4 regions of the Enterobacter asburiae genome follow, and region 3 is predicted to be linked to each of the others. Evidence: predicted binding sites of a transcription regulator. Region 3 holds the regulator's gene; each other region holds the start of a gene.

What was found. Region 3 encodes CRP, which controls carbon source genes, mostly activating them, when cyclic AMP is high. Its sites were predicted from a motif close to ATGTGANNNNNNTCACAT; they were not measured.
Region 1: garD (galactarate dehydratase) is a predicted target of CRP. The motif match lies at 1,776-1,793, and genes of this name have one in related genera.
Region 2: ACJ69_RS15475 (YjcB family protein) is a predicted target of CRP. The motif match lies at 1,122-1,139, and genes of this name have one in related genera.
Region 4: bhsA (multiple stress resistance protein BhsA) is a predicted target of CRP. The motif match lies at 1,341-1,358, and genes of this name have one in related genera.

The regions. Positions count from the first base shown of each region.
Region 1 covers NZ_CP011863.1:4,118,239-4,121,393, reverse strand. The annotation lists gene garR (2-hydroxy-3-oxopropionate reductase) at 1-739, opposite strand, end outside; gene garL (2-dehydro-3-deoxyglucarate aldolase) at 761-1,531, opposite strand; gene garD (galactarate dehydratase) at 1,906-3,155, shown strand, end outside.
Region 2 covers NZ_CP011863.1:3,197,611-3,200,765, reverse strand. The annotation lists gene ACJ69_RS15480 (AbrB/MazE/SpoVT family DNA-binding domain-containing protein) at 274-519, shown strand; gene ACJ69_RS15475 (YjcB family protein) at 779-1,060, opposite strand; gene ACJ69_RS15470 (EAL domain-containing protein) at 1,707-3,155, shown strand, end outside.
Region 3 covers NZ_CP011863.1:3,924,449-3,927,603, forward strand. The annotation lists gene ACJ69_RS18885 (YccS/YhfK family putative transporter) at 1-999, opposite strand, end outside; gene crp (cAMP-activated global transcriptional regulator CRP) at 1,057-1,689, opposite strand; gene ACJ69_RS18895 (OsmC family protein) at 2,001-2,405, shown strand; gene ACJ69_RS18900 (phosphoribulokinase) at 2,472-3,155, opposite strand, start outside.
Region 4 covers NZ_CP011863.1:860,354-863,508, reverse strand. The annotation lists gene ldtC (L,D-transpeptidase LdtC) at 1-936, shown strand, start outside; gene bhsA (multiple stress resistance protein BhsA) at 1,012-1,269, opposite strand; gene ACJ69_RS04255 (TetR/AcrR family transcriptional regulator) at 1,514-2,149, shown strand; gene ACJ69_RS04250 (glycine zipper 2TM domain-containing protein) at 2,209-2,748, opposite strand; gene ACJ69_RS04245 (NAD(P)/FAD-dependent oxidoreductase) at 2,942-3,155, opposite strand, start outside.

The DNA of each region.
Region 1 (3,155 bases), 190 kb from region 3:
CCAGCGCGTTCGCCAGATCTTTGATATGCAGGTCGATGCGGAAACCGGGTTTGAAATTACGATCCATGACCATCGGCGCTTTGGCATCCAGCACGGTACTGCCCGCCAGACCACCGCGAATGGCCTGATAGACCAGATCCGGGTTGACGCCCGCTTTGGTTGCCAGCGTCAGCGCTTCGGACATGGCGGCAATGTTCAGCGCCACAATGACCTGGTTGGCCAGCTTGGTCACGTTACCCGCCCCGATGTCCCCGGTATGCACCACGGAGCCCGCCATCGCTTTCATCAGGTCGTAGTATCTATCGAAAACGGCTTTATCACCGCCGACCATCACCGACAGCGTGCCGTCGATCGCTTTCGGCTCACCGCCGCTGACCGGCGCATCCAGCATCTCGACGCCCTTCGCTTTTAACGCCTCGCTGATTTCTCGGCTCGCGAGCGGCGCAATAGAGCTCATATCGATCAACACCAGGCCCGGCTTCGCACCGTCGATAATGCCGTTCTCACCCAGCGCAACCTCTTTAACATGCGGTGAGTTTGGCAGCATGGTGATGATGACATCGCACTGCTCGGCAATGGCCTTCGCGGTGGTGGCCGTCTCAGCGCCAGCCGCTATCACCTCTGCCACGGCCTGCGGATTGTGATCGGATACCACCAGTGAGTAACCCGCTTTGATGAGGTTCTTACTCATTGGTTTACCCATGATGCCCAGGCCAATAAAACCCACTTTCAGCGTCATAATCTGTTTCCTCAATGATGGTTATTTTTTAAAAGCGTCGGCTAATTTCTGCGTGGCTGCGCGGAATACGCCGAGGTCGCTGCCGACGGCAACAAACGTGGCTCCCCACTCCAGATAGCGACGGGCGTCAGCCTCAACCGGCGCCAGAATGCCGCACGGTTTGCCGTGAGCTTTAGCGCGGGCAAAGATGTGCTGGATCGCGCGCTGCACGTCAGGATGGCTGGCGTTACCCAGATGGCCAAAGGCGGCCGCCAGATCGCTCGGGCCGACGAAGATACCGTCCACGCCGTTTGTGGCTGCAATCGCGTCAACGTTATCAACGCCCTGCTGGCTCTCGATCTGAACCAGAATGGTGATGTTGTTATTGGACTGCGCGAAGTAGTCCGGCACGGTGCCAAACATATTGGCGCGATGCGAAACGGAAACGCCGCGGATCCCTTCAGGCGGATAGCGCGTTGAAGCTACGGCCAGGGCCGCTTGTTCTTCCGTCTCCACAAACGGGATCAGAAAGTTGTAGAAACCGATATCCAGCAGGCGCTTGATAATTACCGGCTCGTTAGTTGGCACGCGCACTACCGGGGCACTGGGACTGCCTTTCAGCGCCATCAGCTGCGGAATAAAGGTGCTGATATCGTTCGGCGCATGTTCGCCGTCCAGCACCAGCCAGTCAAAACCGGCCAGGCCCAGCACTTCGGTGCTGATAGGGTTTGCCAGCGCGGACCAGCAGCCAATCTGAATCTGGTGTGCCGCGAGGGCCGCTTTAAATTTATTCGGGAAGATATCGTTACTCATCGTATTTACCTTTTTAATTCCGCAGCCTATATCAGCATCATTTTATTTAATCAGACACCGCACCAGCATTATATTTATTATTCTGACGTATTTTGGCGTTATAAAATCGTCATTCAGTATAAGACGCAATCCATGACCGCACATTGTTTTAATGCTCAAGTATTGCGTTACACTTCGATAAATTTTTTTGCATATGCACAAGGCGCTGGGCGCTAATGCACAGAATCAGGCATTACTGGTTCTGGAGCGATCGAGATCACATTTTCATATCCCCTATGCTGACATGCTTTATTTCTGAAAGCCGCGTATTTATTTCTACCATTTGAAAATTGGCTGAATTTATTATCAGACACTTTGCTGGAGAATACTGAACAATGGCCGACATTGAAATTCGACAGGCATCGCCGACGGCGTTTTATATAAAAGTCCACGACACCGATAATGTGGCGATTATTGTCAACGACAATGGCTTAAAAGCGGGCACCCGCTTCCCGGACGGGCTGGAACTGATTGAGCATATTCCGCAGGGACATAAGGTCGCCCTGGTGGATATCCCTGCTAATAGCGAAATCGTACGTTACGGTGAAGTCATCGGCTATGCCGTTCGCTCTATACCACAGGGTAGTTGGGTTGAGGAGTCGCTGGTGGCGCTGCCTGAAGCGCCGCCGCTAAACACGCTTCCGCTGGCGACCCGCGTGCCGGAACCGCTTCCTCCGCTGGAGGGCTATACCTTCGAAGGCTACCGCAACGCGGACGGCAGCGTCGGCACCAAGAATCTGCTCGGCATTACCACCAGCGTGCACTGCGTGGCGGGCGTAGTGGATTACGTGGTGAAAATCATCGAACGCGATCTGCTGCCGAAATACCCGAACGTCGACGGCGTGGTTGGCCTGAACCACCTCTACGGCTGCGGCGTGGCGATTAACGCACCCGCTGCCGTGGTGCCTATTCGTACCATCCATAATATCGCCCTGAACCCGAACTTTGGCGGCGAGGTGATGGTCATCGGTCTGGGGTGTGAAAAATTGCAGCCAGAGCGCCTGCTGCAGGGCACCGAAGATGTCAAAGCCATTCCGGCAGACGAGGCCAGCATCGTGCGCCTGCAGGACGAACGCCACGTGGGTTTCCGCTCAATGGTCGACGATATCCTGCAGGTGGCTGAACGCCATCTGGACAAGCTCAACAAGCGCCAGCGCGAAACCTGCCCGGCGTCTGATTTGGTAGTGGGAACACAGTGCGGCGGCAGCGATGCCTTCTCCGGCGTGACGGCCAACCCGGCGGTGGGCTATGCATCCGATCTGCTTGTGCGCTGCGGCGCCACGGTGATGTTCTCCGAGGTAACCGAAGTGCGTGACGCCATCCATCTACTCACGCCACGCGCCGTTAATGAAGAGGTCGGCAAGCGCCTGCTCGAGGAAATGGCCTGGTACGATAGCTATCTCGATATGGGCAAAACCGACCGCAGCGCCAACCCGTCTCCGGGCAACAAAAAAGGCGGCCTGGCCAACGTGGTGGAAAAAGCGCTTGGATCGATTGCCAAATCCGGCCAGAGCGCGATTGTGGAAGTGCTCTCTCCGGGCCAGCGCCCAACGAAGCGCGGCCTGATCTACGCGGCAACGCCGGC
Region 2 (3,155 bases), 730 kb from region 3:
TTAAAAATCATTTTCCCACTACAGCACATCTGACTTTTTTCATCTGTTTTAACTTAAAATCATTTCTAATCAATTAGATACTATTTGGTTCGGACGATGTGCTGTAGCGGGATGTATCAATTATCTATTAATAAAAGATAGTTGAATTATTTTTACTAATACTGATTAGTGGAATGATGCGTACTAAATGGTTTGAAATCATGTGATATAAGTTGTTGATATATAAGTATAGTTATAGAAATGATGTGTGATGGTACTAGCGGGGGAGCTCTAATGATCCAGACAATTATTGAGAAATGCGGAGATAGCCCGGTATTCAAAATACCAGAAGCAATTATGGAAAAAGCTGGCTTCAGTATCGGCGATGCTATTGATATTGAAGTCAAAAATGGCTGTATCATTATTGGCCCAGCGGAACTGGTTAAATATTCCCTTGAAAATCTTATTGAGGGAATTTATGAGGTTAATCTTCACAACAGAGTTGACTTCAGGCTGCTAATAGGCAAAGAGTTGCTCTGATTCTCTTTTAGACTAATTCCAGAAAATTGGAATGATTGCGGTGAGCAACAGCCAAGAGAGGAAAGTAAAGTTTTTAGTCGTAATAAAGGCTATTTTTTACTAAAAACTTCACATAGTTAATAACTTATTATATAACAATATGAAATTATTATATTTTTTGTTTTATTTTCCACTATCAGGTAATTAGAACCATTTTGATTTCCGCGAGCTGAAAACAAAAACCCAGACTATCGTCTGGGTTTTTTTATTCCGTCAGGGATCAGGTAATCACCATCGGCCAGTCTGGCGGCGTGTGGCTCATCGCCTCAACCATCACCACTTTAATATTTTCCCAGACGGCGGCGATATCCAGCAGGGTGATGCCAAGCAGACCCGTTGCAAACCAGCAGGCCGCACCCAGCCCCAGGAGGGTGCTGATGACAGCAAGACCCGCATAGTCAGATTTACGAAACTGAATATTCAGCGTGCTGGCTAAAAACATCAGTACCGCACTCAACAAAGGCCAGCGCAGGAGAACCATGCTGGTAGTAATGGTTGCCATAAAACCCATCCTCTACAAAACAGACGAACTGAATGAAACGGTGTTTCTCGTTACAAAATATGTGTGAACTATATCACATTTGTTGATTTATTCGCCAGTATCTGAGCGATCAAAAAAGAGGATTTTATTCCTCAGAAAAGGCGATTGTGCGGGTTGGTTCGGCCTTCAGTGCATGAGGAGGTGGGCACACAGCGCGCCGGAAACGCCCATCGGGCAGGTGGAGAAGCCGCAAATTCGGTTTTTATAAGAGGGACGTTATTCTCACCCAATCCTGAAAATATTGTGGTGAAGGCTGACTATTTATAAATCAACGGACACAATGCCTCCGAGCAAATAGCATAAAACGTCCTGATGAAGTTGTACTTTTTTCATGCTGTCAGACGTTTGGCTTAATCAACGATCGTCTGTTGTGTTATCTTCCCGTCAGCCCAAACGGGCTGGATAATTATTTTCCTTAATTGAAACGGAACGAATACTTACAGTTTAACTTACGGGAAAATATTATCGGCATAACGAATTTTAAGATTTTTAATACTAAAAGTCAGTTGCTAACTTCGCATGATTCATGCAACGTAATCACCTGTTTAACAAAGCATCCGGCCTTCATTACTACAGGCGTACAACATGCAGGGATATAGGGCGGGAAATGAATCGTAGCGCGCGGCGCAAAATGCTCAGGGTGGTAGGGATCATCATGGTAGTTATGCTGCCGGTGATGCTTGCGCTATGGTTTGCCCAGCTACGAGCCGTTTCTGAAACAAGCGCCCAGCTACGCACATTTGCTGAACTGGCTTTAGACAAAACAGAGCTGGTTATTCAACAGGTTGAGCTGGCCAGGGACGAGGCTGTAAAATATCAGGGTGAGCTTTGCACGCCGGGACACCGTCAATATATGCTGAACGTTGTTCGTGGCCGCCTGTTTGTCGCCGATTTAATTTACGCTGAAGGTCAGAATTTTCTTTGTTCGACCGTTTTTACACCGGATCACCCCTACGCCATTCCTGTCGCTAATTACACGCGTAAACCTGACGTCGCTATCTATTATTATCGCGATACCCCATTTTATACTGGCTATAAAATGACATATATGCAGCGCGGAAATTATGTGGTGGTCGTCAATCCGCTTTCATACAGCGAAGTCATGTCCGCGGATCATTCTCTCTCCTGGGGTGTGTACGACACGGTAACCAATGCTTTCTTTTCCGTCAGCCAGAAAGCCAATGTTTCTTTATTAAATTCGATGATTCGGGATAAGGAATCGGTATTTCAAAAAGATAACCGCTTTTATACGATCGTAACATCTCCCAAAAGACCGATTGCGGCCATTGTCTCGACATCAAATAAACGCTTTTATGAAACGCTTTATCACCAGGCGACGTTGACGCTACCGCTGGGCATGATCTGCAGCATTATTATTTTGCTGGTATGGTCGCGTACCCATCGTGAGCTCAATTCACCGGGGCGCTTATTGCACCGGGCGCTGAACAAACGACAGCTTTGCGTTCACTATCAGCCGATTATTGATATTAAGAATAACCAGTGTGTGGGCGCGGAGGCGCTGTTACGCTGGCCTGGCTTTAACGGCCAGGTGATGAGCCCGGCAGAGTTTATTCCGCTGGCGGAAAATGAGGGGATGAGCGAGCGGATTACGGACTATGTCGTTGAGGAGGTGTTCAACGATCTGGGTCATTTCCTGGCCGAGCATCCGCATCTCTATATTTCGATTAACCTGTCGGCCACGGATTTCCACTCCTCGCGGCTGATCGCCATGATTTCCGACAAGGCCCGCCACTACGCCGTCCGTGCCCAGCAAATCAAAATAGAAGTGACGGAACGCGGTTTTATCGATGTGCCAAAAACCACCCCGGTGATTCAGGCTTTCCGTCAGGCGGGTTATGAAGTCGCGATCGATGATTTCGGTACCGGCTACTCGAACCTGCACAACCTCTACTCGCTGAACGTGGATATTCTGAAAATCGATAAATCGTTTATCGATACCTTAACGACCAACAGTACCAGCCACCTGATCGCCGAGCATATTATCGAGATGGCGCAAAGCCTGCGGCTGAAAACCATTGCGGAAGGGGTAGAGACG
Region 3 (3,155 bases):
CGGGCGCTGCGTGCGCAACACGCGGGCGATACGGCTGAAGTGCCAGGCGGCAAACTGGCCGACGGGGTTATCCGGATGCTGACGGGCGATTTTCTCCAGCGCGCCCAGCTGCTTATCCATGTTAAAGCGCGTCGGGTAGCGGTGATAGAGAATATCATCGGCCAGCACCCGCAGGCGTGCGGACACGGTCTGCGCGTTCCAGCGGATCACCGCTTCGGCGTGGCTGCGCTCGACCAGCTTTTGCACCTCCTGCGGGTGGTGAAGGCTAACGGAGATATGCTCCTGCAGATCCAGCCCGACCTGGAAGGTGCGCAGCAGCCGCTTGTATTCGTGGTTCTTGTTGGCGGCGAGCATATGCAGCTGCTGATAGCACTGGCTTATGAGATCCACCACCTTCTGCTGGCGCGTCAGCAGCGGCGGTAAGGATTTTTCCGGATCGGTATGCTGGGTGAGCAGGGTGTATTTGGCCTCGCAGTAATCCGCAAGCTGCACATAGAGCAGGCTCAGGGATTCACGCAGCGGCTGTTCGCGCCACAGCCAGAACCAAAACCAGTTAAACAGCCCGTACCATAATGTCCCCAGGGCGTAAATCAGCAGTGGCTCCCACACCGGCATATTCCCTGCAAGGCTCAGCGTGAAAATGGCCGCAATCAGCGAGGCGGGAAGCAGGCGGGCGTGCAGCGAACTGATTTCCGCCGTGACGCCGAGGGTCATCGCCAGCACGGTCAGGATCAGCGGCAGCGGGATATCCCGGGCAAGCAGAAGTTGTACGGCGAGGCTACAGCCGGCAAACAGGCAGCCACCGATAATCAGGCGTTTGAAAAAGCGCTTATGCGGCGTGTCCAGACCGGCGATGTTGCAGCAGGCGGGCACGAGGGAAAACAGCAGGCCTTGCTGAAGATGTCCGAGGATCAGGCCTATGGCCACAGGAAGACACAACACCAGCGTTTGTCGCAGTGCGTAGTTAACTTCCGGGTGATAGATCAGCCTGCGCCACATGGGGAGTAGAGACAAAAACGGCGTGACACCTTGCGATGGCACGCCGTTTAAGCGGAATTAACGCGTTCCGTAAACCACGATGGTTTTACCGTGGGCGGAGATCAGGTTTTGATCTTCCAGCATTTTCAGGATACGGCCCACTGTTTCACGGGAGCAACCGACGATCTGACCAATTTCCTGACGGGTAATTTTAATTTGCATGCCGTCCGGGTGGGTCATGGCGTCTGGCTGTTTCGCCAGGTTCAACAGGGTTTGTGCGATACGGCCGGTAACGTCCAGGAAGGCGAGGTTACCCACTTTCTCTGACGTAACCTGCAGACGGCGCGCCATTTGGGAAGAAAGACGCATCAGGATGTCAGGGTTAACCTGAATCAGCTGACGGAACTTCTTGTAAGAAATTTCAGCCACTTCACATGCTGTCTTTGCACGAACCCAGGCGCTACGTTCCTGGCCCTCTTCAAACAGGCCCAGTTCACCGATGAAATCGCCCTGGTTCAGATAAGAAAGGATCATCTCTTTCCCTTCTTCATCTTTGATCAGCACTGCCACCGAGCCTTTAACGATGTAATACAACGTTTCCGCTTTTTCACCCTGGTGAATCAGCGTGCTCTTTGATGGGTACTTATGAATGTGGCAATGAGACAAGAACCATTCGAGAGTCGGGTCTGTTTGCGGTTTGCCAAGCACCATGCGCTGTTATCCTCTGTTATAAGCTGTCACCAGAGTCATCAGATGCATCCGGACTCTGGGGTTGCAATCGAATTCTTACCCATACCCTGGGAAGTCGGCTACCGTAACGTTTCGCAGCCAGTAAAGTTTGATGTCCTCTGCATACACGTGTAACGTCAATGTATTACTGTAGCATCCTGAGTGTTTTAGCATAGCTTTCGCCGCGTGTCTCCTGGTGTCTCGCTTCAGCATGATGCAGGTCGCCTTCCATTGCGAGAAATGTAACGCACGCGTAATCTGTCACCAAAAATGCAACGTTGGAGTTTAAGAATATGCAAGCGCGCGTGAAATGGGTTGAAGGTTTAACGTTCCTGGGCGAGTCCGCGTCAGGACACCAGATTTTGATGGACGGTAACTCCGGCGATAAAGCACCCAGCCCAATGGAAATGGTGCTGATGGCGGCAGGCGGATGCAGCGCAATTGATGTGGTATCGATTCTGCAAAAAGGACGTCATGACGTGACGGATTGTGAAGTCAAACTCACGTCAGAACGTCGCGAAGAGGCGCCACGCCTGTTCACCCATATTAACCTGCACTTTGTGGTCACCGGTAAAGAGCTGAAAGACGCGGCGGTCTCGCGTGCGGTTGACCTGTCTGCGGAGAAGTACTGCTCGGTGGCGTTAATGCTGGAGAAAGCGGTAAAAATCACGCATTCGTATGAAGTGATCGAGGCGTGATTGATGGGGCATCGTGCGTGTTGATGCCCTCACCCTAACCCTCTCCCACTGGGAGAGGGAACATGCTCACGCGATCTGTTTCCCTTCCATCAGTCGCTCCACCAACGGCGTCATGATGAGCTCCATCGCCAGCCCCATTTTTCCGCCCGGCACCACTAACGTATTCATGTGCGAAATAAAAGAGCCCTGCAGCATGGCCAGCAGCCAGGGGTAATCAATGCCGTCGAGATTGCGGAAATGGATCACTACAAAGCTTTCATCCAGCGACGGGATGCTTTTGGCCGCGAACGGGTTGGAGGTGTCCACCGTCGGCACGCGCTGGAAGTTGATATGGGTGCGGGAGAACTGCGGCGTCAGAAAGTTAATGTAATCCTCCATGGAGCGCACCACGGAGTCCATCACCGCCTCTCGCGAATGGCCGCGCTCGCTCATGTCACGCGTCAGCTTCTGGATCCACTCCAGGTTAACGATAGGGACCACGCCGACCAGCAGATCCACGTGGCGCGCCACGTCGTGTTGAGGGGTGACCACGCCACCGTGAAGTCCTTCGTAAAACAGGACGTCGGTGGGTTCCGGCAGCGGCTGCCACGGGGTAAAGGTTCCCGGCACCTGATTCCAGGGGACGGCTTCATCATAGGTGTGCAGATACTTGCGGGACTGCCCTTTGCCGCTCTTACCGTACTCTATAAAGGTTTGTTCCAGCAGGCCAAAGTCATTGGCTTCCGGGCCGAAGTAGCTGATGTGTTTACC
Region 4 (3,155 bases), 1.6 Mb from region 3:
ATGACCCTGTTTGCGCTGGCAGCCACCGTCGCGGTTGCGCTTCCCGCTCGGGCAAACACCTGGCCCCTTCCCCCTCCCGGCAGCAAGGTGGTGGGTGAAAACCGCTTTCATGTGGTTGAAAATAATGGTGGTTCACTGGAAGCGATTGCCAAAAAATATAACGTCGGTTTTCTGGCCCTGCTGCAGGCGAACCCCGGCGTCGATCCGTATGTCCCGCGCGCGGGCAGCGTACTGACCATCCCGTTACAGACCATCCTGCCGGACGCCCCGCGCGAGGGGATGGTGATAAACCTCGCCGAGCTGCGCCTGTACTATTACCCGCCGGGTAAAAACGAAGTGACGGTCTACCCTATCGGTATTGGTCAGCTGGGCGGCGACACGCTGACGCCGACGATGGTCACCACCGTCTCGGATAAACGCGCGAATCCAACCTGGACCCCGACGGCCAACATTCGTGCCCGCTATAAGGCCCAGGGGATCGATCTTCCTGCCGTGGTGCCGGCTGGTCCGGATAACCCGATGGGGCACCACGCGATACGCCTCGCGGCATACGGCGGCGTCTACCTGCTGCACGGAACGAATGCGGACTTTGGCATCGGCATGCGCGTCAGCTCCGGCTGTATTCGTCTGCGCGATGACGATATCAAAACGCTGTTCAACGTCGTTACGCCGGGAACCAAAGTGAATATTATCAATACGCCGATTAAAGTTTCAGAGGAGCCCGGCGGCGTGCGGCTGGTTGAGATTCATCAGCCGTTATCGAAAAACATTGGCGACGATCCGCAGACGCTGCCCATTAACCTGAATGCCGCGATGGTAAGCTTCAAAACGAATGCGAATACCAACAGCGTGGTGATGGAGCGTGCGATGGAAGCCCGGTCAGGTATGCCGACCGATGTCACCCGGCATCACGATGTCGTCCAGCAGCCGATGTAAATCAGAAATAAAAAAACGCCCTGCTAAGCAGGGCGTTTTTTATTGCAGTGGCATAAATGAGGGTTTATGCCCGGCTTATTTGTAGATGACCGCAGTGCCGTGCAGGGTGTTAGGACCGGTCACAGAGGTGATACGGTAAGATTTTGCACCCATCTCTTGCGCTTTCTGCGCCAGCTGATCTTCCAGGGAACCCAGGTTAGTACCGGCAGACGCAGAGATAGTCCCGACTTTATGCTGGTCAGCAGGCGTAGATTGCACTTGTACAGCAGCAAAGCTTGCGAAAGAGAGTGAACTCAGGACAGCGGCAGCGATGAGGGTTTTTACGTTTTTCATGATGTTTACCTTTAGCAGATGAATTTGGAGGTCGTTAATCATTTAGTTAACGATCGATAGGTAAATAATAAATGTGATCCAGGTCACGCGTCAACATAATTTTATAACGAGCGTTAACTTAATTTTAAAATTGTTATTTTTCATACATATATGATTAATTTATTTTTAAGCATTCTGCGCTGGTGGTGGGTTGCGTTTATTTTTATAATGGTCATTCACCAAACCAACAGAGGACCAACGGCAAATGACAACCGATGTCACGAGTTGTGCGAAGAAAAGCCGTGGCCGACCAAAAGTGTTTGACAGGGATGCAGCGCTTGATAAGGCCATGACTCTCTTCTGGCAACATGGGTATGAAGCAACCTCGCTTTCCGATCTGGTAGAAGCCACCGGAGCCAAAGCGCCGACGCTGTATGCCGAATTTACCAATAAAGAGGGGCTGTTCAGGGCGGTGCTGGACAGATACATTTCGCGCTTTGCGGCGAAACACGAAGCCCAGCTGTTCTGTGAAGAGAAAAGCGTTGAACAGGCGCTTCGCGACTATTTCACCGCCGTCGCGACCTGCTTCACCAGTAAAGAGACGCCTGCGGGCTGCTTTATGATTAACACCTCTGCCACTCTTGCGGCGTCATCCAAAGAGATTGCCAATACGGTGAAATCGCGGCATGCCATGCAGGAAGAGACGCTCAGCGCCTTTCTGGCGCAGCGCCAGCAGCGCGGTGAAATCCCCGCGCAATGCAACCCTCAGCTGCTGGCACAATACCTGAGCTGTATTTTGCAGGGGATGTCGATCAGCGCCCGCGAAGGGGCCACGCTGGAAAAACTGCAGCATATTAGCGAAACCACGCTGCGGCTGTGGCCTGAGCTACTGAAAACCTGAAGCAAAAAAAAGCTCCTCAGCCTGAGCGCATGAGGAGCTAAATTCAGAGAACATCTTTTTTACACTTTGTTATTCAGAACCAGCTGGCCATTTCCATCCAGTGGAATTTGCGTGCCCGGGTCTTTATCCATGCGGATTTTGCCCTGCTGATCGCCAATTTTGTACGTCACGTCATAGCCCAGCATTTTTTCCGACTTGTCATAGACGGTTTTGCAGCGTTGCTGAGTCGTGGTGTAGGTATCATTATCCTGCATCGCGCCTTGCACCTGGTTACCGGCATAGCCGCCACCCAGCGCGCCGACCACGGTCGCTACGTCTTTACCCCGGCCGCCGCCAAACTGGTGACCAATCACGCCACCCGCTACCGCACCAAGAACAGAACCGGCAATGCGGTTTTCATCCTGCACCGGACGACGGTGCGTCACGGAGACGTTACGGCACTCCTGACGAGGGGTTTTCACGGTTTCTTTAATCGGTGTAGCAGAAACCACCTGTGCATACTGCGGGCCGCGATCTAATACGTTGAGACTGGCAACGGCAGCCACACCTAACGCAGCCGCGACGCCAATCCCTATACCCGCCAACATTGATTTATTCACGGGACTTCCTCCTTTGTTGCTATTGGTAACAATTTTGCAATGGAGGCCGCGCTTCGCCAATCAGATAAAGGATCAAAAAAAGGGCGTTGAGAGGAGATATATTGTATTTAGGAGAACTCTTAAGCAGTCAAACTGTGATCTACAGCATGAAATGCTAAAAACTCCCTCCAGAGGGCCCGGAGGGAGTGAAAGATTAGTGCAGCTTCAGACGCGGACGGATCACGCGGTTGATTCTGCCCACCAGCATCATCAGCCCGGTTTTGAAATAGCCGTGCAGCGCAATCTGGTGCATGCGGTACAGGGAGATATACACGAAGCGGGCAATGCGCCCTTCTACCATCATTGAGCCGCGCATCAGGTTGCCCATCAGGCTGCCGACGGTAGAGAAGTTTGACAGCGACACCAGT